3 regions of the Kitasatospora sp. NPDC056446 genome follow, and region 2 is predicted to be linked to each of the others. Evidence: riboswitches for the same ligand, from Rfam matches in the RefSeq annotation. Region 2 holds a riboswitch; each other region holds the start of a gene.
What was found. Region 2 has a riboswitch for cobalamin ahead of metE (5-methyltetrahydropteroyltriglutamate--homocysteine S-methyltransferase). Riboswitches for the same ligand answer to the same signal wherever they lie in the genome.

Region 1 (9,694 bases), on a different contig from region 2:
GGATGGCCGCGGCCATCCCGCGGCGGGACCCGGAGGCCGACGCCGTCGCGCTGGCCAAGGTCCGCGCCGACAAGGAACGCGAGGCCGGCGACGGCTTCGACGGCTCGTGGGTCGCCCACCCCGGCCTGGTCGCCACCTGCCGCACCGCCTTCGACGCCGTCCTCGGCGACCGCCCGCACCAGCTCGACCGCACCCGCGAGGACGTCGAGGTCACCGCCGACGACCTGCTGGGCGTCCAGCGGCTCTCGGCCGGCCTGCCCACCGAGCAGGGCGTGCGCTCCAACGTCGCGGTCGCGCTGCGCTACCTGACCGCCTGGCTGGGCGGCGTGGGAGCCGTCGCCGTCTTCGGCCTGATGGAGGACGTCGCCACCGCCGAGATCGCCCGCTGCCAGCTCTGGCAGTGGCAGCACCACTGCACCCGCCTGACCGGCGGCTCGCTCGCCACCGCGGACCTGGTGCGCCGACACATCGACCGGGAACGGGCCGTCCTGCTCGCCGAAGGGGCCGACCCGGTCCTCGTGGACGACGCGGTCCGGATCCTGGAGGAGACCGCCCTCGGCGCGGAGCTGCCCGCCTTCCTCACCACCGAGGCCTACGCCCGTCACCTCGTGCGCACCACCGTCCCGGCTTCCTGACCCGGTCCGGTCCGCAACCACCCCGAAAGGCCGATCGCATGAACGACATCCGCCGTGTGGCCGTCGTCGGTGCCGGGCAGATGGGCTCCGGCATCGCCGAGGTCTTCGCCCGCGCCGGGCTCGACACCATCGTCTGCGAGAACGGCCGGGACGCCCTGAGCGCCGCCCGTGCCCGGATCGACCGCTCCCTGCACCGCGCCGTCGACCGCGGCCGAATGACCGAGGAGCAGCGCACCGACGCCTGGGCCCACCTGCTGTTCGCCGACGACCTCGAAGCCCTCGCCGACCGCCAGCTCGTCGTCGAGGCCGTCGTCGAGGACGAACGGGTCAAGACCGAGGTCCTCTCCACCCTCGACAAGGTGCTGTTCGCCGGGGACGCCGTGCTGGCCACCAACACCTCCGCCATCCCGGTCACCCGGCTGGGCATCGCCACCGGCCGAGCGCCGCACGTCCTGGGCCTGCACTTCTTCAACCCGGCCCCGGTGATGCCGCTGGTCGAGCTGGTCACCTCGCTGCACACCGCCCCCGCCACCGTCGACCGGGTGGAGGCCTTCGCCCGGGACGTCCTCGGCAAGCACGTCATCCGCTCCCGGGACCGCGCCGGCTTCGTCGTCAACGCCCTGCTCGTGCCCTACCTGCTCGCCGCGATCCGGATGGCCGAGGCGGGCCACGCCACCCCCGAGGACATCGACGCCGGCATGGTCCACGGCTGCGCCCACCCGATGGGCCCGCTCCGACTCGCCGACCTGATCGGCCTCGACACCGTCCAGGCGATCGCCGAGTCCATGTACGAGGAGTACAAGGAACCGCTCTACGCGCCCCCGCCGCTGCTCTCCCGGATGGTCGAAGCCGGCTTGCTCGGCCGCAAGAGCGGGCGCGGGTTCCACCGGTACCGGACGGTGTGACCGCGTCCGTCCCGTCGGCGCCGCTGCCCCTGTCGCGGAGGGTCGGGGCGTCGACGGGACATCGCCTCCCCCGTCGGACGGCGGATCCCGGGAGACCCATGCCGACGCGGTTACCGTCCGGGTGCCGATCGGCGCATCCGCGCGGGGTCGGCGCGCCGCGGCAGGACCTGTCCGGTGCACGAGGGCGCCGTCTCCACCGGCCGCGCGGCAGCCGGCACCGCCGTGGTGCCGGCGCCGTCCGGGGGCTCGATCCGCACGGCGGGCTCGAAGCGCACGGTGGGCTCGAAGTTGGCGCGGCGGGCAGCGCGGCGCAGCACGGTGAGGACGGCCGGGCCGACGACGAGCACGGCGGTGAAGGTGGTGACGGCGCGGCCGGTGTCCCAGCCGAGCGAGGTGGCGAGGTCGAACAGCAGGTAGCGGTGCCACTGCTCGGTGAACGGCAGGCCGGGCAGGTAGGCGATGGAGCTGTTGGGGTCGGTGGAGAACGGCCAGAAGGAGAGGTTCAGCAGGAAGCCGAACAGGTAGCCGGAGAACGCCCCGTAGGCGGCCAGCATCGGGACCTCCCAGCGGCGGCGGGCCGGCGGGAGCAGCCCGGCGAGCAGGCCCACGAAGGCGCAGCCGAACATCTGGTAGGGCATCCAGGGGCCGACGCCGCCGGTGAGCAGGGCGGAGGCGAACAGGGAGGTGCAGCCGAGGGTGAAGCCGAAGCCGGGGCCGAAGACCCGGCCTGCCAGGACGAGGACGAAGAAGACCGTCTCCACCCCGGCGGTGCCGGCGCCGAGGGGTCGCAGGCCGGCGTTGACGGCGGAGAGGACGCCGAGCATGGCGAGGGCCTTGGCGTCGATGCCGCCGACGGAGATCTCGGCGATGACGACGGCGAGCACCAGGAGGAGCAGGGCGCCGAAGATCAGCGGCGGGGCGTAGTCGGAGCCGAACTTCCCGGGGGCGACGAGGAACGGCCAGGTGAAGGCCACGAGGCCGATGAAGGCGGCCAGGGCGACGACGATCCGGGCCCGGCCGGGGATCCGCAGGGCGGTCACCTGGCGGCCCGCGCCGGTGCGAGGGCCTCGGCGACCTGCCGGGTGGTCAGGTACGCCAGTGGGGCGAGGATCTTGGCGGTCTGCGGGGCGAAGGTGGGCGAGGCGACGATGACCTCGGCGGTCGGGCCATCGGCGACGACCTCCCCCTCGGCCATCACGACCACGCGGTCGGCGGCGGAGGCGACGAACTCGACGTCGTGGGTGGAGACCACGACCGCGCGGCCCTCCGCCGCGAGGGCGTCCACGATGCCGGTGAGTGCCTCCTTCGCCTGGTAGTCCAGGCCCCGGGTGGGCTCATCCAGCAGCACCACCCGTGGTGCGGAGGACAGTTGGATCGCCAGCACCAGGGCCAGCCGCTGGCCCTCGGAGAGGTCCCGGGGGTGGGTGCCGTCCGGGATCCCGGGGGCCAGGCGGTCGAGGATCCGCCGTGCGGTCGGCCCGCCCGCGCGGTCCGCTTCGAGGTCGCTCTGGGCGAGTTCCTGGGCGACCGTTTCCAGGTACAGCAGGTCGGTGGGGGTCTGCGGGACGAGCCCGACCAGCTGCCGGGCCCGGGCCGCGGGCAGGCGCTTGGGGTCCTCGGCCTTCCCGCCCCCGGTGCCGGTGACCTTCACGCTGCCGCCCTGGCGCGGCCCGGATCCCTGGAGGGCCCACAGCAGCGAGGACTTGCCGGAGCCGTTGCGGCCGGTCAGCGCGGTGACCTCGCCCGCGCGCAGCGCCAGGTCGACCTCCCGGACGGCGGCCACCGGCCCGTACCGGACGACCACCCCCCGGGCGTCCAGCACCCGTTCCCCCGCCACCGCTGCCCGGCGCGGCGGAGGAACGGGCACGTCGGTGAGCCGCTCGCGCAGCGGCGCGGCGGCCCGGCGGGCGTCCCGGACGGACAGCGGCAGCGGCCGCCAGCCCGCCAGCCGGCCGAGGTCGACGACGGGCGGCGCGATCGCGGTGTCCCGGAAGACCTCGGCGGGCGGCCCGTGCACCACCGTCCCGTCGCCGGGCAGGTAGGCGACCCGGTCGGCGTACTGGACGACCCGCTCCAGCCGGTGCTCGGCGAGCAGCACGGTGACGCCGAGGTCGTGGACGAGCCGGGTGATCGCGGCGAGCACCTCCTCGGCGGCGGTCGGGTCCAGCGCCGAGGTCGGCTCGTCCAGCACCAGCACGCGGGGGTGCGCGGTGAGGACGGAGCCGATGGCGACGCGCTGCTGCTGGCCGCCGGAGAGCTCGTGCAGGGCCCGGTGGCGCAGGTCGGCCAGGCCGAGCAGGTCCAGGGTCTCCTCGACCCGCTTGCGCATCACCTCCGGCGGGATCGCCAACTGCTCCATGACGTAGGCCAGTTCCTCCTCGACCGTGTCGGTGGTGAAGCCGGCCAGCGGGTCCTGCCCGACCACGCCGACCACGTCGGCGAGTTCACGCGGCGGGTGGTGGGCGGTGTCGCGGCCGTCCACGGTGACCCTGCCCCGCAGGGTGCCGCCGGTGAAGTGCGGCACCAGCCCGTTGACGGCGCCGAGCAGGGTGGACTTGCCGGCGCCGGTACGGCCGACCACCAGGCAGAGCTCGCCCTCCGGGATGTGCAGGTCGACGTCGCGCAGGACGGGCGTCGTCGCGCCGTCGTACACCACGCCGACCTGGTCGAATCGGATCACGTGGTCACCTCGGTGTGCGAACGGTCGGTACTGGCGGGGGGACGGCGGAGGCCGCGGGCGTTCGGCCCGGCGGCGGGGAGACGATCCCGGCGGCGCCCGCCAACAACAGGGCGAGCACCGGGACGAGCGGCAGGGCCGGCCAGGTCAGCGGGTAGAGGGAGGGGTTGAGGTCGGTGGCGTCGTAGCCGACCGTGGCGAACAGCAGCACGGCGGCGGCCACTCCGCACCCGGCGACCGCCCACTCGGCGGCCCGCCACCGGTCCGGCCGGTAGGTGGTGCGCCGCACCCGCCGCCCGCCGAGCAGCAGGCCCGCCACACAGAGCCCGGCACCCGCCGCGAAGGCCGGCACGCCGAGCGCGGCCGGAGCCGTTCCGTCCAGCAGCCCGTACACCCCGGCACACAGGCCGCACATGCCGAGCAGCATCAGGGCGCCGGTGAGCCGCCGGGAGCGGCGCGAGGCGGTGCCGGAACGCCCGTAGCCGCGCGAGTCCATCGCGGCCGCCAGGCTCAGCGAGCGCTCCAGCGCGTCCTCCAGGACCGGCACCACGATGCCGCGCAGCGCGCGCACGCCCTTGCGCCGCCCGGCACGCAACCGCCGGGCCCGGGCGACGCGTTGGACGCTCTGCACCAGCTGCGGCGCGACACTGAGCGACACCGTCACCGCGACGCCCAGCTCGTACAGGGCCCCGGGCAGGACGCGCAGGGCCCGCTTGGGGTTGGCCAGCGTGTTGGCGGCGCCGATGCAGCAGATCAGACAGGCCAGCCGCAGCCCGTCGAAGGCCGCCGAGAGCGTGGCCTCCAGCGACACCGGCCCCCCGATCTCGATGCCCGCGTACCAGGCCGGGGTGGGGATGTGCGGCAGCGAGAAGAGCAGATGGTCGTGCGGGGTGGTCCCGGTGGCGAAGACGCACCGGAAGACCACCCGGATCGCCACCACCGTCAGGGCCAGCCACAGGTAGTAGGTGAAGCCGCGCGCCCACGGGGCCTCGCTGCGCCGGGCGGTGACCACGAAGCCGAGCACGCCGAGGACGAGCAGGAGCAGCAGCGGGTTGGTGGTGCGGCTGGCCGCCGTCGCCAGGGCGAGCGCCCAGGCCCACCAGGCCAGCGGGTGCAGGTTCCGCGGGGCGCGCCCGCTCGCCGCCGCCCGCCCGAGGACGGAGCGCGGGGAGGAGCCGGCGACGGCCTTGTCGAGCGTGCTCACCCGATCACTCGGCCCGTCGGCGGCGCTGCCGCGCCGCGACCACGGTGGCCACCCCGAGCACCACGACGAGGACGACCCCGACCACGGCGGGAACCATCGAGCCGGAGTCGTGCGGGGCATCGGCCACCGGGTCGGCGTTCACCACTGCGCCGGGTACGGCAGGGGTGGGCGTCGGCGCGGCCACGGCGGGCTGCTCCGACGGCTGGTCGCTCGGCGTGTCCGTGGGCGTCGCGGGAGGTGTGTCGACCGGGACCGGTGTGGCCGGCACGGGCGTCGGATCGGGCGCGCCCGGCGGGGTGATGCCGTCCTCGGGGGTGACGGCGGTGCCGGGGGGCGTGCCGGGCGCGGGCGGACGGGCTCCGCCCGCCGGGGGCTTGGCGGGAGCCGGGGCTCGTCCGGCCCCGGGGCCGCCGGTCGTGCCGGTCGTGCCGGTCGTGCCGGTCGTGCCGGTCGTGCCGGTGGAGCCACCGGAGCCGCTGCCGGAGCCGCCTGAGGCACCGCCGGAGCCGCCCGCAGTGCCCTGACCCGGGTCGGCCGGCTGCCCGCCGGGGCCGGGGTCGTGCGCCCGGACACTGTCCGGCGAGAAGGCCGGACGCCCCTCGGCGCCCTCGATGTCGGTGCCGCCGAAGATCCACAGGTCGACGCTGCCCGGCTTCGGCTGGTAGAGCATCGCGCCGAGTTGGCTGTACGACCAGGTGTTCTGGCCCGGATCGGCGTGCCAGTACGACCAGTAGGCGGTGGCCGGGGGCGTCAGGACGCACTTCTCCTGGTCCGGGGTCGGAAACTGCCTGCCGCCCTGGAAGCCGCTGTACCCGATCCGGCAGATGAAGGCCGGGCCGTCGTGCCCGGTCCCGGTGGTCCTCCAGCCGCCCTGGTTCAGCAGGGTGTAGCCGGTGGTGGGAGTGGTGCCGCAGGAGCGCAGCAGCGGGCCGCCCCACTTTCCGAAGTCCACGGCGAGCACGACACCGGAGGTGGTGGTGCACTGGTCCATCGGCAGCGGGGCCGCGGACGCCGGGGCGGTGCCCACGGCAACACCCCCGAACGCGACGGCCAGGGTCGTGGCGGCCGCGCCCAGCAGCCGGGCGAAGCGCCGGATCACCGGTGACGCCCCGGGCCGGAGGCGGTACGACGGCGGGCGGCCAGGACGGCCGCGGCGCCGAGCGCGGTCAGCAGGCCGGCGGCACCCGTCAGTGCGAGTGCCTCGCTCCCCGTGGCCGCGAGGCCGCCGACACCGGAGCGCCCGGCCCCGGACTGCCCGGCACCGGCGGGAACACCAACGACGAGCGGGTCACCGACGAGCGGGTCACCGACGGGCGGGGCGCCGGACGGCCCGGTGGTCGAGCCGTCACCGGGATCGGGCGCGACGGAGGCAGGGGACGTCGTCGCCGGCTGCGTGCCGGTGCCCGTCGGGGTCGGCGTACCGGTCGCGGTCGCGGTGCCCGTCGGCGTCCCCGTGGGAGTAACGGTCGGCGTCCCCGTGGGCGTGCCGGTCGGCGTCCCCGTGGGAGTCGGCGTCGGCGTACCTCCGAGGGTGCGGGTCAGCGTGCCGAAGGAGATCCCGGTCGCACCGCCCAGCACCTGTGTGGAGGCGCGGACGTCCGAGCCGGGCCCGCCGCCGGAGGCGACGTTGAACCCGCCGTCGCCGTTCTGCTGCCCGGCGAGGAAGTCGAGCGCCTTGGCGATCTGCGCACCGTAGAGCGACTGACGTGTCGTCATGCCCTGGACGGCCAGCGCGGCCGAGTTGGTGGAGTCACCGGCCGCACCGGGGAAGCCCCCGTCGGGCAGTTGCCGCGCGGCCAGCCAGGCGACCCCCCTGTCGACCGCCTGCGCCGCCTCGTCGCCCGGAACCAGGGCCAGGGCCATGACGGCCATCGCCGTACTGTCCACGTCCGAGTCGCCGGTGGCGGGGACCAGGCTCGGCCAGGAGCCGTCCGCGTGCTGCAGGCCCTTCAGGTAGCCGACCGCAGGGGCGGCGTGGGCGGCGTCGCCGGCCCGGAGCTGGGCCATGACGGCGAGCGCCTGGGAGAACACCGAGGTCGCGTAGACGTAGTTGCCGGGGGCAGCGCAGCCGGTGTTCGCGTCGGCCTTGGTGCACACCATCGCGGCGAGGGCGGCGATCAGGTCGTGGCCGCCGAAGGCGCGCGGGTCGCGGCCCACGACCTCCGCCAGCAACGCCTCCTTGCCGATGGACCCGCCTCCGGCGTACTCGGCGCCGATGGCCGTCCAGTCGTTGACGGTGCGCTCGCTCGCGTCCTTGCCCTGCTGGTCCAGGAAGTCGACGATCCGGCGCAGCGCGGCGTCGTCGGTGCCGGTCGCGGCCAGGGCGTAGGCGCCGTCGATGGTCAGGCCGAAGTCGGCGAAGGCCGGGAACCCCTCGTAGTAGTGACCGCCGATCAGCCGGGACGGGTCGGTGAGGTAGGCGCTCCCCTTCACGGCGTCGGGCTTCCTCCCGGCGGGCGCGGCTGCGGGCATGGTCGAAGGCGTGGTGGTCGGCGGTGTGGTGGCACCCTTCTCGGCGGCCGCCTCGTAGCCAGGGGCCGTGCGCGGGGCGAGGACGGCGATCGCGCTGTGCGGCGGGTTCATCCCCGGCGTCGGGTGGGCGTCACAGCCCCGGACGCCCCCGCCGCCCCCGTGGCCGGCGTCGACGGCGACGATCGCGCCCGTCGTCGCCGGGCACTGCCCGATCGGGTCGGCTGCCGCTGAGCCGGGGTGGCCCAGCAGGACGGTTCCTCCCGCGGCCACCGCGACGGCCGTGGTGACCAGAAGCGAGCCCAGCTCTCTGCTTCCGCGACGCGTAGGACTGCTGCTGACCCTCACCGGCGACTCCCCGATCGGTCGTCGGGTCCCACGGCGCAGCCGACGGCTCTCCCCCGGCAGGGGGCCGTCGCGACCGCGTCGTAGTCCACGACGACGCATGTACTCATGAACAAGGCCCGGCGCAGGCATTCCGGCTCACCAGCCCTTGGGGGCGGGTCTACGGTTGCGGGTCAGCGCCGGAATCGGACCGGCTTCCCCTGACTGCCGAGGATTGAAAAGCGGTTCATCACACCACGCGCTCGGAGCCATCGTCAACGAGTCGTCATATCGCTTTCACCACAGCGTAGGTCCGTTCACACGTGCCGTCGACGGCACCGCCTCCACCGCCGCCGGAGGCGGGTCCACCAGTGGCCGACGCCCCGGCCCCTCCGTCCGCGGAGGGGCCGGGGCGCGCGTGCGCCCGGGCTCAGGGGGCCGTGATGCCCGGCTGCGCGCCGGCGCCGAAGGACCAGCCCTCGACGTCGCCGGGGGCCGGGTCGTAGCTGCCCGCGCCCAGGGTGCTGTACGACCAGGAGCCGCCGTGCTGGGCGTGCCAGTACGACCAGTAGGCGCTGCCGGTGGGGTTGGTGCAGGTCGTCGGCAGGCTGTTGATGGTGCAGACGAAGCCCGGGAAGCGCGGGTGGAAGGAGTACGAGAACCCGGCGCCGGTCAGCGCGGCCAGACCACTGGCCGGGTCGCCGAGCGCACAGCCGGTCTGGACACCGCCGCCGACGGCCGTGAAGTCGACCACGACCGTGACGCCGGTCGTCCCGCTGCAGGCAGCGGCCTGAGCCTGCGGGGCCTGGACGGCGGAGACGCCGAGCAGACCGGCGGTGAGGGCGGCGGCCGCGGCGATCGAGCCGAGCGTACGGCGGACCGGGCGCGCCGGAGTGAGGGTGTCGGTCATCGGAGCTCTCCTCTGGGTGTCGGGCTTCGGCGGGTCAGTGGGAAGCCGGGGCCGGGCAGGCCAGGGTGGGCGCGTCCGGGCGGGCCCCGGCGGCGGAGAGGGTGGCCAGCGGGGTGCCTGCGAGGCCGAGGACGGCCTGCGCGGTGGCCCGGGCGCCGTTGCCCGCGTTGAAGCCGGAGGCGTCGTAGGCGACGGCGCCGCGCACCGCGGGGTCGGCCTCGCAGCCCTGCTGGAACTTCACCAGCCGGCCCCACCCCTTGAGGCCGGCGCCGAAGCGCCCGCCGGCCAGCAGCGCCTGGGTGGCCAGGCCCGTGGTGTTGGCGTTGGAGACGGTCGCCCCGGCGGCCGCGAACCCGCCGTCGGCGTTCTGGTGGGCGGCGAGCCAGCCCAGGCCGCTGTTCGCCTTGGCGGTGCGGCCGGTGGCGGCGAGGGCCTGGACGGCCAGCGCGGTGGCGTCCGCGTCGCCGGCGCAGGTGGCCTGGCCGAAGGCGACCGGGAAGCCGCCGTCCGCGCACTGGCTGTTCGCGAGGAAGTCCACGGCCGCCGCCGGGGCGTCGCCGGGCGTGCGGT
Region 2 (9,694 bases):
AGAAGGCCGGCTCCAGGCCGGAGAGGGCGGCGCGGTGGAAGGCACGGTCCTTCTCGTACTCCGGAGAGGAGAAGTACGCGGCGCGTTCCCGGGCCACGGCCAGCACGGACGGCGCCGGCCCGAGGGCCGGGGGCTGCTCTCCACGGCTGCGCCGGACGTAGTCGCGCAGGATCTCGTTGCGGAGGCGGTCGACGGCCCAGCCGTCGATGAGGAGGTGGTGGCACTTGATGTGGAGGTACTGGACGCTGTCGCCCTCCCGGAGTACCGACGCCTCGAAGAGCGGGCGGTCGAATACCTCGAACGGAATGGCCTTCGTATTCTCGCGCCAGGCCCGGCAGGCCGCGGCCGGGTCGTTTTCGCGGGAGAAGTCAAGAATCCGTACGAAGGATTCCCCCGGCTCCGCTCCGGGGTGGTCGGCCAGCCACTGCAAGGGGATCCCCTCGCGTTCGCCGAAACGCAGCCGGAAGGTGTCGTGGCGCTCCAGCGCGCGCATGACACACTGCCGGAGGAGTTCGAGGTCCATACTGCCGGCGAACCTCTGGGACACGACGGTGACGAACTGCGGGCTGCCCGGAGCCTGGGACTCGGCGGCCCACATGTCCAACTGGTACGGCGTCAGCGGTAAGGACCCCGAGTCCGACACACCGCCTGCCTCCGTGTTTGTGGTCGACTCGGGTGGATCTTTCCGACTCATTGCTTTTCCCCCTGTTGGATGACGTCTTGACAGTCCGCCGCGCGGACGGGCACGCGCGGCGGGCATGGGTGGGTGGGCATGGGTGGGCATGGGTGGTCGCGACGCGGCCGACGACCGGGCGGCAGCGGGAAAGGAATTCATCCGGCAATTGCCGAGGCGGCCGCGGAGAATTTATCCGGGCATTCGCCCGGCGGCCGGAAAATCCCTGGAGGGCATGCTCGAATGCCGAACCGACCCCCGGGACGGTTCGCTCGGCCAAGAACCCATGGATTCACGGGCAGCGCAAACTATGACTTCGACCACACCCCCGTCCGGTCCGCTGCAGCTCATCGCCACCCATTCGGATGATATGAAGCCCCATGAAATTCCGTCAAGGGAAATCCGGAAACGTCGGATCCGGCATCGAAAAGCCTTAGCGGCAATTGATTTGTGGACAGAGCTGCGCATACCCCCTCTTTGGGGTGGATGGTGCGCGATCCGGCGGCGCCAGTGGTTCGGGGCCCGTCAGGCCCGGGCCGGGCGGGCGGACCGCAGGGCGGCCTCGACCCGTACGGCGTCGGCGGTGGCCCGGACCTCGTGGACGCGTACCGCCCAAGCGCCCTGGGCGGCCGCCAGGACGGCCACCGCCGTGGTCGCGTCGTCCCGTTCGCGGGCCGGGCGCGGCTCGCCGGTGGCGGGGTCGGCCAGCAGTTCGCCGAGGAAGCGCTTGCGGGACGGACCCACCAGCAGCGGCCGGCCGAGCGCGGCCCAGGCGTCCGGGGCGGCGAGCAGGGCCCAGTCGTCCCGGCGCCCCTTGGCGAAGCCGAGCCCCGGGTCGACGATCACCCGGGACGGGTCGACCCCGGCCGAGACCACGGCGTCCAGTTGCCGCCCGACCTCGGCGACCACCTCGGCCACGACGTCCCCGTACCCGGCCAGTTCGTCCATCTCCCGGGACTGGCCCCGCCAGTGCATGACGACGAAGGGCACGCCGGCCCGGGCGACCGTCTTCGCCATCCGGTCGTCGGCCCGGCCGCCGCTGACGTCGTTGACGATCCGCGCGCCCTCGTCGACCGCCGCCTCCGCCACCTCGGCGCGCATGCTGTCGACGCTCACCAGGACGCCCCGCCGGGCGAGGCCCCGCACCACCGGGAGGACCCGGGCGAGTTCCTCCTCGACCGGCACCCGGCGGGCGCCGGGGCGGGTCGACTCCCCGCCCACGTCCACGATGTCGGCGCCCCGGGCGACCAGCGCGAGTCCGTGCTCGACCGCCCGGCCCGGGTCCAGCCAGTCGCCGCCGTCCGAGAAGGAGTCGGGCGTGACGTTGAGGATTCCCATCACCGCGCAGCGGCCCCAGTCGGGCAGGCCCGGTACGGAGGGAGGGCCCGGCAGGGCGGCAGGGCCAAGAGGTGCGGCAGGGCCAAGCAGGGCGGCAGGGCCAAGCAGTGCGTGCGGCTGTCTTTCCATGTCCCCATTCGGCTCTTCGGAGGATTCCACCGCCGTCCGGCGGTACGGGAGTTCGGCACCGCCACAGGGGCGGGCGCGGCACCGGCGCCGCGCCCGCCCCTGGGCTCCCGCGCCCGGCGGGTCAGCCGGCGAGTTCCTCGCGCAGGCGGCGGGCGGCGTCCACCAGGCTGTCCAGTGAGGCCCGGGTCTCCGGCCAGCCCCGGGTCTTCAGGCCGCAGTCGGGGTTGACCCACAGCCGCTCGGCCGGGATCGCGGCGAGCCCGGCCCGCAGCAGGGCGACCACCTCGTCGGTGTCCGGGACGCGCGGGGAGTGGATGTCCCAGACGCCGGGGCCGACCTCGCGCGGGTAGCCGGCCCGGGCGAGTTCGCCGGCGACCTCCATGTGGGAGCGGGTGGCCTCCAGGGAGATGACGTCCGCGTCGAGTTCGTCGATCGCGGTCATGATCGCGCCGAACTCGGCGTAGCACATGTGGGTGTGGATCTGGGTGTCGGAGCGGACCCCGGAGGTGGCCAGGCGGAAGGCCTCGGTGGCCCAGTCCAGGTAGGCCGGGCGGTCGGCGGCGCGCAGCGGGAGGGTCTCGCGCAGGGCCGGTTCGTCGACCTGGACGACGGCGGCGCCGGCGGCGTCCAGGTCGGTGACCTCGTCGCGCAGGGCCAGGGCGACCTGGCGGGCGGTGTCGGCGAGCGGCTGGTCGTCGCGGACGAAGGACCAGGCGAGCATGGTGACCGGGCCGGTGAGCATGCCCTTGACCGGGCGGCGGGTGAGGCCCTGCGCGTACTCGAACCAGTCGACGGTCATCGGGTGCGGGCGGGAGATGTCCCCGGCGAGGACCGGCGGGCGTACGTAGCGGGTGCCGTAGGACTGCACCCAGCCGTGCCGGGTGGCGAGGTAGCCGGTGAGCTGCTCGGCGAAGTACTGGACCATGTCGTTGCGTTCGGGTTCGCCGTGGACGAGGACGTCCAGGCCGGCCTTCTCCTGGTAGGCGACGACCTCGCGGACCTCGGCCGCCATCCGCTCGCGGTAGGCGGCGCCGTCGATCCGACCCGCCGTCAGATCGGCTCGGGCCAGTCGAAGTTCGGTGGTCTGCGGGAAGGAACCGATCGTGGTGGTCGGCAGCAGCGGCAGGCCGAGCCGGACGCTCTGGGCCTCGGCGCGTACGGGGTAGGGATCGGCGCGGCGGGCGTCGTCGGCGGTGACGGCGGCGGTGCGGGCGCGCACGGCCGGGTCGCGGGTGATGGGCGAGTTGGCGCGGGAGGCCAGGTCGGCGCGGTTGGCGGCGCGTTCGGCGGTGATGGCGCCGGTGCCTTCGCGCAGGCCGCGGGCGAGCAGCGCGGCCTCGGCGGCCTTCTGCCGGGCGAAGGCGAGCCAGCGGGCGATCTGCGGGTCCAACTCCCGTTCGGCGGTGGCGTCCAGGGGGACGTGCAGCAGCGAGCAGGAGGGCGCGACGTCGACGGTTCCGGCGAGGCCGAGCAGGGTCGCCAGGGTGGCGAGCGACTTCTCCAGGTCGTTGATCCAGATGTTGCGGCCGTCGATGACGCCGGCCACCAGGCGCTTGCCGGGCAGGCCGCCGACGGCGGCGAGGTCGTCCAGGTTGGCGGCGGCCGGGCCGGTGAAGTCCAGGGCCAGGCCCTCGACCGGGGCCTTGGCCAGCACGGGCAGGGCCTCGCCGAGCCGGTCGAAGTAGCTCGCGACCAGCAGCTTCGGCCGGTCGGCCAGGGCCCCCAGGTCGCGGTAGGCGCGGGCGGCGGCGTTCAGTTCGGCCGGGGTGCGGTCCTGGACGAGCGCGGGCTCGTCCAGCTGCACCCACCCGGCGCCGGCCGCCTTCAACTCTGCGAGCAGCCGGGCGTAGACGGGCAGCAGCCGGTCCAGCAGCGTGATCGGCTGGAAGTCGGCCGCCACCCCCGGGGCCGGCTTGGCGAGCAGCAGGTAGGTGACCGGCCCGACCAGCACCGGCCGGGCGTCATGGCCGAGCGCGAGCGCCTCCCGCAGCTCCCCGACCGCCTTGGCCGGGTTCGCCGCGAACTCGGTATCCGGCCCCAACTCGGGCACCAGGTAGTGGTAGTTGGTGTCGAACCACTTCGTCATCTCCAGCGGCGCGACGTCCTGCGTGCCGCGCGCCATGGCGAAGTACCCGTCCAGCGGGTCGGCCTCGACGGCCGCGCGGTGGCGGGCCGGGATCGCGCCGACGGCGACCGTCGTGTCCAGCACGTGGTCGTAGAGCGAGGAGTCGCCGGTGGGGACCTCCTCGATCCCGGCGTCGGCGAGCTGCTGCCAGTTCTCCCGGCGCAGTTCGGCGGCGGCAGTCAGCAGGGCCTCCGCCGTGACGGCGCCCTTCCAGTAGCCCTCGATCGCCTTCTTCAGTTCCCGGTTGCGGCCCTGGCGGGGGTAGCCGTGCACGGTGGCGAGGGTTGCCGCCGCTGCGGACTTCGTGGTCAAGGGACTCTCCTTCGCGAGCCTGTTTCCTCACATACCCGGCGACGGGAGGAGGACGCGAAGGGATGACGAACCGGACGGGTGCCCGCACACGGGCACGACTCCGCCAGGTATGGTCGCCGACCCGCCCTCGGGATCACCGGATGGCCGCGCGCGAACGGTCGCGCACGGGCAGTGGCAGGTCTTCGGACTCGCGGGCACACCCGCCCTGGCTCCAGGACAGGCACCTACTGGCCGTCGCTTCCCAGACCCTCCCGGGCCCAGTGCGTATGACGGCGGTCGTTCCCACTCACCGCTGCGGGGCAGTCCCGGATTCCCACCGGGTTCCCTCTTGCGACGCGCCTGCCTGGCGGACAGGGCGAACCAGCTGCGCGGCCAGCTTAGAGTGCGTACGGCGTTCCGGACAGCGGGTTCCGGGATCCTGTCCGAAGGATGGACACCACCCCGCGGGCCCGGCGGACCGGCGGCCGGCTGACGCTCAGTCCACGGCGACGGCAGTGAACTCGGCCGTGTGGACCGTGTCGCCGTGCTTGAAGTCGAGGTAGAGCCGGTACGGGCCCGCGGTGGGGGCGACGGCGTGGAAGGTGACGTCCGGGCCGGGCGCGGTGGCGCCGTCGCCGGGCTCCCCGTTCGGGTGGACGTGCAGGTAGGCGAGGTCGGCGGCGCGCAGGGCGACCAGGTGGCCGTAGGCCGCGAGGTAGGGCTGGAGGTCGGTGACCGGGGAGCCGTCGCGGGCGACCAGGAAGGTCAGCGGCGCGCCCCGCCCGGCGGCCAACTGCCCGGCCAGGGTGACGGTGTAGCCGTCGACGTCGGCGGTCGCGGCGGGCTCGGGCAGCGGGCGGTCGGCGGACCCGCCGGGGAGGGCGACGTCCACGCCGAGGGTCAGCGGGGCCGCGCCGACGGCCTTGAAGTCGGCGTACACGTGGTAGGCGGCGGGCCCGTCGAAGGGGGTGGCCACCCGCCAGGTGCCGTCGGCGTCCAGCTCGGGGTGGACGTGGCGGTAGCCGGAGAGGTCGCGGCGCACCACGATCAGGTGCAGCAGCGCCTCGTGCTGGGGCTCGTACGCGGTGACGGGCTCGCCGTCGGCGCCGGTGATGCGGAAGGTGAACTCGCCGTCGGGGCCGACGGTCTCCGGCACCAGGGTGAAGCCCTGGTCGGAGGCCGTCAGCCCCTGCGGGGCGCCGTGCCCGGCGTGGTGGCCGTGGTCCGCGTTCCCGTCGTGCCCGTCGTGCCCGGCGTGCCCGTGGTGCTCGGCGTGCCCATGGTTCCCGTGGTTCTCGTGTGACTCATGGTGCTGGTGGTGCTGGTGCGTGTTCATGCGGACAACTGTGGCGCGGCGGAGACGAGTTGTCCATGGACATATCGCCCGATCTCCATACCCCCCATGGGCATACCCGATCCACTCCGCGCCGGGCCCGGCCGGCCGGTCGGCTCCCGCCTACGACCCGGCCCCCTCCTCCCGGTGGCGCCACCGCACCGGGTCGACGGCCTCCGTGGCTCCCCGGGCGGTCCGCACCAGCGGCCGGTACCCCGCGCAGGAGAGCACCAGCATCTCGTTGTCGCCCGGCTGGAACTCGTACGCCACCCGCTCCACCCGGCTCGGGATGCCGAGTCCGGCCAGGTCCCGGCGCAGCCGCTCCAGCCCCGGGTACCTGACCCGGGTGTCGTACACCATCAGCGGGAACAGCCGGACTTCCCGGCGCGCCACCCGGGCGAGCTCCAGCAGGGCCGCCCGGTGAAAGTGCTCGTCCAAGCGGCTGCCGTACGAGAAGATCAGGTGCGAGCTGAGCACCAGGTCGAACTCATTGTCGGCGAAGGGCAGTTCGGGCAACGATCCGGCGACGTAGCGGTCCGGGCGGGCGGCGATGTCGGCGCGGAAGAGGCGGGCGTTGGCGGTCCACTGGCGGATCATGTCGTCCGCGTCGTCGTACCAGGTCCACGGGTACCCCGCCGTCTCCTTCCGCAGCAGCTCGCGCTTGAACTCCGTCTCCCGCTCCACCAGCAGGCCCAAGTCCTCGCGGTGGTCCGCGTACTGGCGGTCCACGGCGACGGCGTCGATGCCGAGCGGGCCCGCTTCGGCGACGAAGCTCGCCGCGCCGGCCGGGCAGTCCAGGATGCGCTGCTCCAAGTCGCCGTCGGTGAGCGTGAACATCGCCCGGTACTCCGCGAAGGAGCGTGCGCTGACCAGCACCGCGTCACCCCCGGCCGACGAACGGCATGGTGGTGGGCAGCACCACCAGGGACTGGATGACGGTGTCGGCCGGCTGGGAGGCCATCAGCACCAGCGCCTCGGTGAAGCGCTCCACCGGGATGGTCGCCTCGACCGCCCTCGTCCCGTCGGCCTGCATCGCGGCCGGCTGCGGGCCGCCGTCGACCGGGGCGACGTTGCCGACGTCGATCTGTCCGCAGGAGATGCCGTACGGGCGGCCGTCCAGGGCGAGCACCTTGGTCAGGCCGAGCACGGCGTGCTTGGCGGCCGTGTACGCGATGGAGTTGGGGCGCGGCACGTACGCCGAGGGCGCGCCGTTGTTGATGATCCGCCCGCCCTGCGGGGTCTGGGTGCTCATCACTCGGAAGGCCTCGCGGGCGCAGAGGAAGCCGCCGGTGACGATGGTGTCGAGCACCCGGTTCCAGTCCTCGAACGGGGTCTCGGTGATCGGCCGGCGCGGGGCGGCGGCGCCCGCGTTGTTGAACAGCAGGTCCAGTCGGCCGTGTTCGTCGCGGACGGTGTCGAAGAGCCGGGCGACGTCCGCCGGGCTCCGGATGTCGGTCGGGACGGCCAGCACCCGGGAGGCCGCCTCCCCGGCGAGGACGGCGGTCTCCTCCAGGGCGTCCTTGCGCCGTCCGGCGACGACGACGGTCCAGCCTGCGTCCAGCAGGGCCAGTGCCGAGGCCCGGCCGAGGCCGCTGCCCCCGCCGGTGACGATCGCCACCCGTCCGTGCGGTGCGGTCAACGCGCCCATGTCTCACCCTCGTTCAGCCAGATCCGCAGCATCCGCCGGGAGTACGGTCCGGGCTCGTCGATGAACGGCGAACGCCCGTGCAGCACCCGGCTGTTGCGGATGATCAGCAGGTCGCCGGCCTCCATCGGCAGGCCGAAGGCGATCTCCGGCCGGTACAGCACCTCGTCCAGCACGCCCAGCGCCTCCCACTGACGGTCCGTCAGTTCGGGGCCGCCCCGGTCCGGGGAGGAGCGGACGGTGCGGGTCTGGTAGTAGCAGCCGACCGTGCCCTCCTTCTGGTGGTAGAGGATCGGGGTGACCACCACCTGCGGGCCCGCCCGGCCGCTGCGCTCGAAGGTCCACTCCTCGCAGAGCGTCGCCAGCGCGTCCGGCCGCTCCCGGCCGATCAGGTCGTGGACGTGCCGGGCGCTCGCCAGCTTGGTCAGCCCGCCGCCGTCGAAGGCCGGCCGGAGGCAGAGCAGGATCAGCAGGTCGCAGGTGTCGCAGTGGAACCCGAGTTCGGTGTTGCCGTCGCCGTCCTGGTCGCACAGCACCGAGGTGAGGTCGCCGCGCCCGTTCTGCGGGACGATCCGGCCGTAGTCCCCCAGCAGGAAGGAGAGCACCTCGGTGATCTGGTCCTCCGGGTGCTCCACGTCCACCAGGCCGCTCACATGCGTGATGCCGACCGAGGCGACGGCATCCCGCACGAAGTCCCGCACCCGGGCCCGCACCGGCTCGGCCGCCCCCCATCGCCCGGCCCGCGCGTCGGCCCACAGCAGCCGCCGCTCCACCTCCCCCAGCGGGAGCGACCAGAGCTCCCGTCGGGCCTCCAACTCCAGGCTGCTCCAGCCGATTTCCGTCACCGCGTCCATGGGTCTCTCCTCCCTACCGGCTTCCGGCCGCGACGGCCTTCGTCCAGAGTTCCAGCGCCTCGTCGATCTGTCCGGCCGTGACCACCAGCGCGGGGATCATCCGGACCACGTTGAGGTGGACCCCGCAGAGCAACAGCAGCAGACCGTGCTCGGCCGCCGCCTGCTGGACACGCCGGGCCGCCTCCGGGTCCGGCGAGCCGTCCGGGTGGCAGAACTCGCTCGCGGCCATCAGCCCGAGCCCTCGGACGTCGCCGATCCCGGGCGCCTCGGCGGCGACCGTCCGCAGACCGACCAGCAGCCGGGCGCCCTGCTCGGCCGCGTTCTCCACCAGCCGCTCGTCGCGCAGCACGTCCAGGGTGGCGAGGGCGGCGGCGCAGGCCACCGGATTCCCCCCGTACGTGCCGCCCTGCGAACCGGGCCAGGCACGGCCCATCAGCTCGGCGGGCGCGGCGATCGCGGACAGCGGGAAGCCGCTGGCCAGGCCCTTGGCGGTGATCAGGACGTCCGGCCGCACCCCCTGTTCGTACTCGTGGGCCCAGAACCGGCCGGTGCGGCCGAAGCCGGTCTGCACCTCGTCCACCACCAGCAGGATGCCGTGCCGGTCGGCGCGCTCGCGCAACCCGGCGAGGAAGCCGGGCGGCGCCGGGACGTAGCCGCCCTCACCGAGCACCGGCTCGACGAACATCGCCGCCGTCTCGGCGGGCGCGGACGCGGTGGCGAGCACCTCGTCCAGGCCGCGCAGCGCGTACGCCACCGCCTCCTCCTCGGACAGCCCGAGCGAGCGGCGCAGCCGGAAGGCGGCCGGGAAGGGCGCCACCGCGACCCCCGGCATCAGCGGCCCGATGCCCGCCCGGAACCGGGTGCCGGCCGTGGTGAGCGAGGCCGCGCCCATCGTGCGGCCGTGGAAGGAGCCCTCGAAGACGATCACGTTCTGCCGCCCGGTGGCGTGCCGGGCGAGCCGCAGCGCCGCCTCGACCGCCTCGGTGCCGGCGGTCGCGTAGAACAGCGAGTCCAGGCCGGGCGGGAGCACCTCGCCGAGCCGTTCGGTCAGGGTGAGCAACGGGTCGTGCAGCACGGTGGTGTACTGGCCGTGGATCAGCCGGCCCGCCTGTTCGCGGACGGCCTCGACCACCCGTGGATGACAGTGGCCGGTGCTGGTCACCCCCACCCCGGAGGTGAAGTCGAGGTACCGGCGCCCGTCGGCGTCGTAGAGGTGGAGGCCTTCGCCGCGCACGGCGACGACCGGGGTGGCCTGCTTGAGCGCCGGGGAGAGCTGGGACACGGAACCTGCCTTCACGAGTGGGTC
Region 3 (9,694 bases), on a different contig from region 2:
AGCTCCTCCACCCGGACGCCGAAGCGGCGGGCCAGGCCCGGCACCCGGGCCAGCCGCGGGGTCAGCAGCAGCCGCTCCAGCCGGCGGCCCGGCGCCAGCCAGGCCGGCCCGGGGCCCAGCCGCAGCAGCACCCGGCCCAGCACCAGCTCGTCCGGGACCGCGCCGTAGCTGCGGCTGTCGCTGTCCACCGGCCGGTTGTCCGACAGCAGCCACCAGCCCCCGGCCCGCCGTTCGACGGCCCGCTTCACCACCAGCAGATCCTGCTGGAAGGGGTGCCGGAAGAGCACCACCGCACCCGGCCGGATCGGCGCGCCGTACCGCACCAGCAGCCGGTCGCCCTCGCGCAGGGTCGGCACCATCGACGGCCCCGCCACGTCCACGGTGCCGAACGGCAGCACACCGCCGCCCGCCCGTTCCGCGCCCCCCGGTTCCGCGCTCCGCGCCACGACTCCTCCTCCGCACCGGCCCGACCCCAGTCTGCCGTACGGACCGTCACCTCCCCGATGCCCGGATCACCCCGGTTCCGGCTCCGCCTTTCGCCCTACGCCCACCGCCCGATCGCGAAACCGCCGGGGCGGAAGGGTAATCTCGGGCGCGGGAAGACGATCCAAGGAAGGACTCCCATGTTCTCTCGCCTGTTTGCACCGCGCGCCACCGCCCACGCCCACTGCGACCTGCCCTGCGGCGTGTACGACCCGGCGCAGGCCCGGCTCGAAGCCGAGTCCGTCAAGGCCACCCAGGAGAAGTACCAGGCCAACGAGGACGCGCACTTCCGCGCCCGCGCCATCATCATCAAGGAGCAGCGCGCCGAGGCCGTCAAGCACCACATCTCGGTGCTGTGGAGCGACTACTTCAAGGCCCCGCACTTCGAGAAGTACCCGCAGCTGCACCAGCTGATCAACGACACCCTGAAGGCCGCCTCGGCCGCCAAGGCGTCCACCGACCCCGCCACCGGCCAGGCCCTGCTGGACCTGATCGCCGAGGTCGACAAGATCTTCTGGGAGACCAAGCAGGCCTGAGCCTGACGCGTCGCCACCCGGCCGCCCCCGTCCGCACCCGTCGGACGGGGGCGGTCGTGCGTCCGCGTCCGCGTCCCGCCCTACCCCGACCCGACCCCGGTAAGGGTTGCCTGCCCTGAGTGGCTGTTATGCTGCCAGGGCGTCCGAGGGGGAAGTCCGGTGAGAGTCCGGCGCTGACCCGCAACGGTGAGCAGGCCCGTCCCCGTACGGTCCCGCCAGCCCGATCGCCCTCGGCCGCCGGAATCCCGACGACTCGCCGCGGACTGCGAGGGGACCGGCGCTCCGGCACGCCCGCGGCCGGCGGCCGCCCCGGCGCACCCTCGGCCCGAGGCAAGGCGCACCCGTGAACCGCGCACCCGCGAACCGTGCGGTCGGCCCGCCCGCCCGCCGAATACCCGCTCTCCCGCTCGCCCTCGGCCTCGCCGCCGCCCTGCTGGCCTCCCTGGTCTGCGGGGTCGCGTTCGGCTCCTCCGGGATCGGCCTCCCCCACGTCCTGCGGCTGCTGGCCGCCGGGCTGACGGGCGGTCGGCTGGACGCGGACGAAGCCGCCGCGTACGCGATCGTCTGGGAGATCCGGCTGCCGCGCACCGTCCTGGCCGCCGTGGTCGGCGCCGGGCTCGCCGCCACCGGGGTCGCCGTCCAGGCGCTGGTGCGCAACGCCCTCGCCGACCCCTTCGTCCTCGGCATCTCCTCCGGCGCCGCCGTCGGGGCCAACGCCGTCATGCTGTTCGGCGCCTTCGCCTCGCTCGGGGTGTGGGCGGTCTCCGCCTCCGCGTTCGGCTCCGCGCTGCTCGCCATGGTGCTGGTCTACCTCGCCGCCCGCACCGCGTTCGGGCTCACCCCGCTGCGGCTGGTGCTCACCGGCACCGCCCTCTCCTACGGCTTCTCCGCCGTCACCACCCTGATGGTCTTCGCCGCCGACCGCGGCGAAGCCGCCCGGGGCGCCATGATGTGGCTGCTCGGCAGCCTCGGCGGCGCCACCTGGGGCTCGGTGCCGATCGCGGCCTGCACCGTCCTGGCCGGACTCGCCCACCTGGCCTGCGCGGCCGGCCGGCTGGACGCCCTCGCCATGGGTGACGAGACCTCCGCCTCGCTCGGCGTGGACCCGGACCGGCTGCGCCGCGAACTGTTCGTGGTGACCGCCGCCGTCACCGGCACGGTCGTCGCGGTCAGCGGCGCGATCGGCTTCGTCGGGCTGCTGGTGCCGCACCTGGCACGGATGCTGGTCGGCGCCGGGCACCGCCGGGTGCTGCTGGTCGCGCCGCTCGCCGGGGCGCTGCTTCTGGTCTGGGTGGACATCGCCTCCCGCACCCTGCTGGCGCCCGCCGAGCTGCCCGTCGGGGTGTTCACCGCCGTCCTCGGCGTGCCCGCCTTCCTGCTGATGATGCGCCGCCGCGGCCACGCCCTCGGAGGCCCCCGGTGACCGGCCCGGCGAAGGCCGAGGACCTCGCCGTCGACGCCGTCTCGGTGGAACTGGCCGGCGCCCGGCTGGTCCACGAGGTGAGCCTGAACGCCGCCGCCGGACAGGTGGTCGGACTGGTCGGACCGAACGGCAGCGGCAAGTCGACCCTGCTGCGCTGCGTCTACCGGGTGCTGCGGCCGACCGGCGGGGCCGTCCGGCTGGACGGCGACGACCTGCGCGCGCTCACCGCGCGCGAGACCGCCCGGCGGGTGGCCGCGCTCTCCCAGGAGCACTCCGCCGAGTTCGACTTCACGGTGGCCGAGGTGGTCGCCATGGGCCGGCTGCCGCACCGCCGGGGCTTCGGCGCCCCGGCCGAGGGGGACGCGCGGCGCTGCGCCGAGGCGCTGCGCAAGGTCCGGGCCGGGCACCTCGCCGAACGGGGCTTCCTGAGCCTGTCCGGGGGCGAGAAGCAGCGGGTGCTGTTCGCCCGCGCCCTCGTCCAGGAGCCGCGGCTGCTGGTGCTGGACGAACCCACCAACCACCTCGACATCGCCCACCAGTTGGAGGTGCTGGCGCTGGCCCGCGAGGCCGGCCCGACGGTGCTCACCGCGCTGCACGACCTCAACCTGGCGGCAGGCCACTGCGACCTGCTGTACGTGCTGCGGGCCGGCCGGATCGTCGCCTCCGGGCCGCCCGGCGAGGTGCTCCGGCCCGACCTGCTGGCCGAGGTGTTCGGCGTCCGGGCCACCCCGGTGCGGCACCCGGGGACCGGGGCCCTCCAGCTGCTCTTCGACCGCCTCGACTCCCCCGGCGCCTGAGCCCGGCGCCCGCCGCCCCGTCCGCCCCCACGTCCGCCGCCCGTCCGCCGCCCGCCCGCCGCCCGTTTGTCCCCACGTCTGTCCCGAAGAGGAACCACCGTGCGCACCAAGGCCGTTGCCACCGCCGCCCTGCTCGTCCTCGGACTCACCGCCTGCGGCGCCGAGATCGCCCCGCGGGAGGACGCCACCGTCTCCGCCCACTACCCGGTGACCGTACGGAACTGCGGCGACGAACTGACCTTCGCCCGCAAGCCCGCCCGGGTGGTCACCAACGACGTCAACATCACCGAGCTGATGCTCTCGCTCGGCCTCGCCGACCGGATGGCCGGCTACGTCATGCCCGACGACAAGGGCCGGGTCGACCTGGTGCCGTGGAAGGACGGCTACCAGCAGACCGCCTGGCTCTCCAAGAAGGTGCTCACCAAGGAGATCGCCCTCGACGCCAGGGCCGACCTGGTCTTCGCCGGCTGGCACTACGGCTTCGACGAGGGCGGCGGCGTCACCCCGCAGGCGTTCAAGGCGCTCGGCATCGACTCGTACGTACTGAGCGAGTCCTGCCGCAGCGGCAAGGGCGCCGAGCGCGGCGTGATGGACCCGCTGGACGCGCTCTACACCGACCTCGCCAACCTCGGCGAGATCTTCGACGTCAAGGACCGCGCCGACCGGCTGATCGCCGACTCCAGGGCCCGGATCGCCGCCGTCCCGCAGCCCGGGCACCGCCCGTCCGTCTTCCTGTACGACAGCGGGCAGGACAAGCCGTACACCGCCGGGAAGTTCGCCGCCGCGGACCGGATCATCGCCCAGGCCGGCGGGGCCAACATCATGGGCGACGTCGCCGACAGCTGGGTCACCGCCGGCTGGGAGAGCGTGGTGCAGCGCGACCCCGAGGTGATCGTCATCAACGACTACTCGACGCCGGACGCCGAGGAGAAGCGCAGGTTCCTCAAGTCCTTCCCGCCGCTGGCGAACGTCGCCGCGGTCCGGAACGACCGGATCTTCGTCCTGGACTACGCCGACCTGGTCGAGAGCCCGCGCAACCCCGCCGCGATCGTCGCCCTGGCCGACTACCTGCGCACCGTGCCGCCCCGCTGACCGGCCCGGTGCCCGCTCCTCCTCCGGTCGACGGCGCCGGGCGTAGGCTCGTCGTACGAGCCTACGGAACCCCGACCGGAGGAGCGAGACATGACCACCACGGCAGCCACCGCCGCCTTCGACGCCCGCGCCCTGCGCGAGGGCATCGAGCACGCCGACGCCGACGCCCTCCTGGCGCTCTACGCGGAGGACGCCGAACTGCGCGTGGTCGACCGCAAGACCCAGCCCAGCCACCCCCTGGTGGTGCGCGGCCGGGAGGAGATCGGCACCATGCTGGGCGAGGCCTACGGCCGCGAGACGACCCACCGGCTGGAGCGGGTGGTCGTCCAGGACGACCACGTCGCCTTCCTGGAGTCCTGCCGCTACCCGGACGGCGTCCGGGTGCTGTCCGCCTCCGTGGCCGACCTGCGGGACGGGCGGATCGTCGACCAGACCTCCGTCCAGGCCTGGGACGAGACCCGGCCCGAGCAGTAGGCTCGCGGCATGATCCGCACCGCCGTCGCCACCGACGTCCCCGTCGTCCACGCCATGATCCGCGAACTGGCCGAGTACGAGAAGGCCGCGCACGAGGCCGTGGCCACCGAGGAGCAGCTGCACGACGCCCTGTTCGGCGCCGAGCCCGCCGTGTTCGGCCTGATCGCCGAGGACGACGCGACCGGCGAACCGGTCGGCTTCGCGCTCTGGTTCCGCAACTTCTCGACCTGGCGCGGCACCCACGGGATCTACCTGGAGGACCTGTACGTCCGCCCGCAGGCGCGCGGCGGGGGCCACGGCAAGGCCCTGCTGCTGGAGCTCGCCCGGATCGCCGTCGAGCGCGGCTACTCCCGGGTCGAGTGGTCGGTGCTGGACTGGAACAAGCCCTCGATCGACTTCTACAAGTCGATCGGCGCGGTGCCGATGGACGAGTGGACGGTCTACCGGCTCACCGACTCGGCGCTCGCCGAGGCGGCCGCCGCCGCCGACCGGCACTGAACGGACCGACCGGGTCCGGAAAAGGGTCTGCCACCCTGCGTCGCAATGCCTTACCATCAGTAACTCCCGAACCTGGGACGCGGACGGCAGAACGACGGCGGATCCGCGACCCCGGCGCCTCTTCGCGAGGCGGCAACCGGGGTAACAAGCGGGGTACCAAGACAGCACAGCGCGTCACCCAGGAGGCAAGGGTGTCCCAGATCGACGGCGATCTCGGTGTTCAGGATTTCGTGGAGGTCCGGCTCCCCGCAGCGGGGGCCTACCTCTCCGTGCTCCGAACAGCGACGGCCGGGCTCGCGGCCCGGCTGGACTTCACCCTCGACGAGATCGAAGACCTGCGGATCGCGGTCGACGAGGCCTGCGCCATCCTGCTCCAGCAGGCGGTGCCGGGCTCCGTGCTCTCCTGCGAGTTCCGGCTGGTCGGCGACTCGTTGAAGGTGACAGTCTCCGCTCCCACCACCGACGGCAAGGCTCCCGAACGGGACACCTTCGCCTGGACGGTGCTCTCCGCCCTGGCCGGCGAGGTCGACTCCACGGTCGGAGAGGACAAGACCGTGTCGATCAGCCTGCACAAGAAGCGCGGCGGGTCAGGCTCCCACTAGCGGGCGCCGAGCCGCAGCGCGCAGACCGAGCAGCACCGAGCAGCACCCGCGCAAGGGCCGTCCGCCGCTCCCCCGCCCGGGGGCCCGGCGGACGGCTCCCGGTACCGCCCCGCGCGGTACGACCAACGACACGATTCCGGGGCCACCGGCCCCGGTGCTCCCGGAACGGAACGGGGGAATGGCCGTGAGTGATCTGGACCGTACCGGCCTCGCGACGGCGGGACCTGCCGTACCGACCCAGGCGAGCGTTCCCGGCCTCGCCGCCAACGACGAAGCGCACCCGAAGGACGCCCACCGGATGAGCCACCCCACCGAGCCGACGTCCGAGCCGACGCCCGACTCCGTACCCGCGCCCGAACCGGCGGACCAGGTACCGGCGGCGGACCAGGCACCGGCGGCGGCCGAGCCGGAGCTCCAGGGCGCCGTGCCCGCCCAGGTCGTGCACCGCAGCGGCGCCCCGGACCGGGAGGCCGCCCGGGCGCTGTTCGTCCGGCTGTCCGCCCTGCCCGAGGGCTCCCCGGAGCGGGTCGAGCTTCGCAACCAGCTGGTGCGGATGCACATCCCGCTGGTCGAGCACCTGGCCCGGCGCTTCCGCAACCGGGGCGAGCCGCTGGACGACCTCACCCAGGTCGCCACCATCGGCCTGATCAAGTCGGTGGACCGCTTCGACCACGAGCGCGGGGTCGAGTTCTCCACCTACGCGACGCCGACCATCGTCGGGGAGATCAAGCGGCACTTCCGTGACAAGGGCTGGGCGGTCCGGGTGCCGCGCCGGCTCCAGGAGCTGCGGCTGTCGCTCACCACCGCGACCAGCGAGCTCTCCCAGCGGCACGGCCGCTCCCCCACGGTGCACGAGCTGGCCGAGCACCTGGGGATCTCCGAGGAGGACGTCCTGGAGGGCCTGGAGTCCGCCAACGCGTACTCCACGCTGTCCCTGGACGTGCCGGACAGCGACGACGAGTCGCCGGCCGTCGCGGACACCCTGGGCGCCACCGACGAGGCGCTGGAGGGCGTCGAGTACCGCGAGTCGCTCAAGCCGCTGCTGGCCCAACTGCCGCCCCGGGAGCAGAAGATCCTGGTGCTGCGGTTCTTCCGCAACATGACCCAGTCGCAGATCGCCGCCGAGGTGGGGATCTCCCAGATGCACGTGTCCCGGCTGCTCGCCCGGACACTGGCCCAGCTGCGGGAGAAGCTCCTGGTGGAGGAGTAGGACCGACGGCCGCCCGGTTTCCCGCCGGGCGGCCGTCCGGTCACCGGCGGCCCTGTGTGCTCAGTCCTCGGACGGGGCGTACAGGGCCGCCGTCGTCCTCGGACTCAGCAGCGCGCCGATGCCCACCAGCCCGAGCAGGCCGACCACGGCGCCGACGGCGATCATCGCGCCGCCGCTCTGGACCATGTAGTAGGCGACCGGCAGGCAGATCGAGTTGGTCAGCACCGCGGGGCTCCGGCCCCAGCGGCGCTCCTTCAGCAGCGCGCGGGCGGCCAGCACCGGCAGCACGCCGAGCAGCACGATGACCGCGCCGCCGAATTCGTTCAGGGCCAGCTGCCTGGCCTCGCCCGACAGTGCGGACACCATGTCCGAGACGCCGACGACGGCCAGTGCGGCGCCCTCCAGGGCGGTGATGGCGGCGCCCAGGGTCAGGGGCACCGGGCGGCCGGGGCCGGACGTGGGTACGGGTGCGGAGGATTCTGCGGTCACTCCAGCAGGGTAGCCGCCGGTTGGTCCGTACCGACCCGTAGGCTTTCCCCATGCGCGCTCTCCTGGTCGTGAACCACAAGGCCACCACCACCAGTGGCCGGACCAGGGACGTCCTGATCCACGCCCTGCGCAGCGACCTCAAGCTGGAGGTCGCGGAGACGCAGTACCGGGGCCACGCGCGCGACTTGGCCCGCGGGGCCGCGGAGGACGGCACGGTCGACCTGGTGGTGGCGCTGGGCGGCGACGGGACCGTCAACGAGGTGGTGAACGGGCTGCTCACGCACGGCCCGGGCGAGCGGGTCCCGCGACTGGCCGTGGTGCCGGGCGGTTCGACCAATGTGTTCGCCCGCGCGCTGGGCCTGCCCAACGACCCGGTGGAGGCCACCGGCGCCCTGCTGGACGCGCTGGAGCACGGCCGGGAGCGCCCGATCGGGCTCGGCAAGGCGATGACCCACGGGCTGCCGGACCGCTGGTTCACCTTCACCGCCGGCCTGGGCTTCGACGCCGGGGTGGTCGGCCGGGTCGAGGAGCAGCGCCGGGCCGGGCACAAGTCCACCCACGCCCTGTACGTCAAGCAGGCGATCCGGCACTACTTCACCCAGCGTGAGCAGCGCCGTTCCGGCCCCGTCTCCCTTGAGCTGCCTGGCCACGGGGCCGTGCCGGGGCTGGTGCTGTCGATAGTCAGCAACACCTCTCCGTGGACGTTCCTCGGCAACCGTCCGGTCTATCCCTCACCGCTCGCCTCCTTCGACACGGACCTCGACGTCTTCGGCATCACCCGGATGACGGCGTTCGGCACTGCTCGAACGATCCGTCAGATCCTGCGGTCGCACGAGCCTTCGAGCGATGGAGCCCCGCCGGCCGGCCCGTCCGGAAGGCACGTCGTCTCCTATCACGACGTCAGACACTTCACCTTGGTTTCAGAGGAACCGGCCCCGTTCCAAGTCGACGGCGACCATCTTGGAGACAGGAGTCGCGTCAGTTTCACAGGCGTACGGCGGGCACTGCGTGTGATTGTGTGACCGGAAGTGGGGTTCGCCCTTCTTCTCGAACGCACAAGCCCCCTTCACTCCATAGAAGTACTGGCTGTGAGCTAGGCGACACCGAAGAATCAAAAATTCCTCCCCGAAGGGGGTTGTATCCGAGCCCGAGGTTTGCGAACCTCTACATGGCGATCGGGACACATCGCAGCGACGGCAACTCCGGAACCACGGAGCGCCGACCGCGGGGTGTCCCTCGAATCGCCGAATCCCCCCTAGCACAGACCACCCGGGCCCGGTAGGCCTTTGGTCTCTTTTGCTGTTGCGGGATTCGTGAAAGCGTTCACATTCACAAGCCATCGATTATGTCGCCGGGTCACCCCCGTCGGCAGGAGGAGTTGGACGACCATGGACTGGCGCCACCGCGCTGTCTGCCGCGAAGAGGACCCGGAGCTGTTCTTCCCGATCGGGAACACCGGTCCTGCTCTGCTGCAGATCGAGGAAGCCAAGGCCGTGTGCCGCCGTTGTCCGGTCATGGAGCAGTGCCTCCAGTGGGCGCTCGAGACCGGCCAGGACGCCGGCGTCTGGGGCGGCATGAGCGAGGACGAGCGTCGCGCGATGAAGCGCCGCGCCGCCCGCAACCGGGCCCGCACCGCCTGATCGCACGCGCTGATCACACCGCGTAGTACCCGCAGTGACCGCAGGACCGATCAACACATGATCAAAGGCTTCCCTGCACCTCCTGGTGAAGCCTTCCGCACAAAGGACCTTGCTCGACTCGGTCCCGCGACACCGGACCCGTCCAGACACTTGATACTGTTCACTTAGAGCAATATTGTGGAGCTGAGGCGCTCACCGTGTGCAATGCACCGGCGAGGTGTCGCACCACCCAGAGCCCCCGCTCCGGCCGACTCCCCCCGACGGCCGGAACGGGTTGAGAGGCCCTGTCGACCCACCCCCCCCCGGTCGACAGGGCCTCGTTTCTGTTTCCGCGGCCGTTTCGCCGCCGCCAGCCGCTGCCGGCCGCCGCCCTCCGCCGCCTCCGTCGTCGGCCGGGCTGCCCACCCGCCCATCCGATCGCCGCCAACCGCCGTGGCGCGCTTACCCGTT

Region 1: linked by a shared signal. The riboswitch ahead of ACFQ6N_RS14135 (prenyltransferase/squalene oxidase repeat-containing protein) and the one ahead of metE (5-methyltetrahydropteroyltriglutamate--homocysteine S-methyltransferase) in region 2 are both predicted to bind cobalamin.
Region 3: linked by a shared signal. The riboswitch ahead of ACFQ6N_RS04800 (FecCD family ABC transporter permease) and the one ahead of metE (5-methyltetrahydropteroyltriglutamate--homocysteine S-methyltransferase) in region 2 are both predicted to bind cobalamin.

What each region holds. Positions count from the first base shown of each region.
Region 1 is NZ_JBHTRF010000018.1:89,049-98,742, forward strand. It holds gene aceB (malate synthase A) at 1-635, shown strand, start outside; gene ACFQ6N_RS14110 (3-hydroxybutyryl-CoA dehydrogenase) at 674-1,540, shown strand; gene ACFQ6N_RS14115 (ECF transporter S component) at 1,651-2,580, opposite strand; gene ACFQ6N_RS14120 (ABC transporter ATP-binding protein) at 2,577-4,220, opposite strand; gene ACFQ6N_RS14125 (CbiQ family ECF transporter T component) at 4,225-5,421, opposite strand; gene ACFQ6N_RS14130 (hypothetical protein) at 5,426-6,520, opposite strand; gene ACFQ6N_RS14135 (prenyltransferase/squalene oxidase repeat-containing protein) at 6,517-8,163, opposite strand; cobalamin riboswitch at 8,341-8,487, opposite strand; gene ACFQ6N_RS14140 (flagellar hook-length control protein FliK) at 8,645-9,124, opposite strand; gene ACFQ6N_RS14145 (peptidase) at 9,159-9,694, opposite strand, start outside.
Region 2 is NZ_JBHTRF010000045.1:49,101-58,794, reverse strand. It holds gene ACFQ6N_RS25725 (amino acid adenylation domain-containing protein) at 1-643, opposite strand, end outside; gene folP (dihydropteroate synthase) at 1,199-2,011, opposite strand; gene metE (5-methyltetrahydropteroyltriglutamate--homocysteine S-methyltransferase) at 2,262-4,577, opposite strand; cobalamin riboswitch at 4,733-4,957, opposite strand; gene ACFQ6N_RS25710 (hypothetical protein) at 5,053-5,892, opposite strand; gene ACFQ6N_RS25705 (methyltransferase domain-containing protein) at 6,013-6,765, opposite strand; gene ACFQ6N_RS25700 (SDR family oxidoreductase) at 6,770-7,537, opposite strand; gene ACFQ6N_RS25695 (TauD/TfdA family dioxygenase) at 7,525-8,388, opposite strand; gene ACFQ6N_RS25690 (aspartate aminotransferase family protein) at 8,402-9,670, opposite strand; gene ACFQ6N_RS25685 (AMP-binding protein) at 9,682-9,694, opposite strand, start outside.
Region 3 is NZ_JBHTRF010000005.1:737-10,430, forward strand. It holds gene sodX (nickel-type superoxide dismutase maturation protease) at 1-359, opposite strand, end outside; gene sodN (superoxide dismutase, Ni) at 624-1,019, shown strand; cobalamin riboswitch at 1,126-1,270, shown strand; gene ACFQ6N_RS04800 (FecCD family ABC transporter permease) at 1,363-2,442, shown strand; gene ACFQ6N_RS04805 (ABC transporter ATP-binding protein) at 2,439-3,239, shown strand; gene ACFQ6N_RS04810 (ABC transporter substrate-binding protein) at 3,339-4,331, shown strand; gene ACFQ6N_RS04815 (nuclear transport factor 2 family protein) at 4,422-4,805, shown strand; gene ACFQ6N_RS04820 (GNAT family N-acetyltransferase) at 4,815-5,303, shown strand; gene ACFQ6N_RS04825 (anti-sigma regulatory factor) at 5,495-5,905, shown strand; gene ACFQ6N_RS04830 (SigB/SigF/SigG family RNA polymerase sigma factor) at 6,084-7,115, shown strand; gene ACFQ6N_RS04835 (hypothetical protein) at 7,176-7,604, opposite strand; gene ACFQ6N_RS04840 (diacylglycerol/lipid kinase family protein) at 7,655-8,626, shown strand; gene ACFQ6N_RS04845 (WhiB family transcriptional regulator) at 8,993-9,244, shown strand.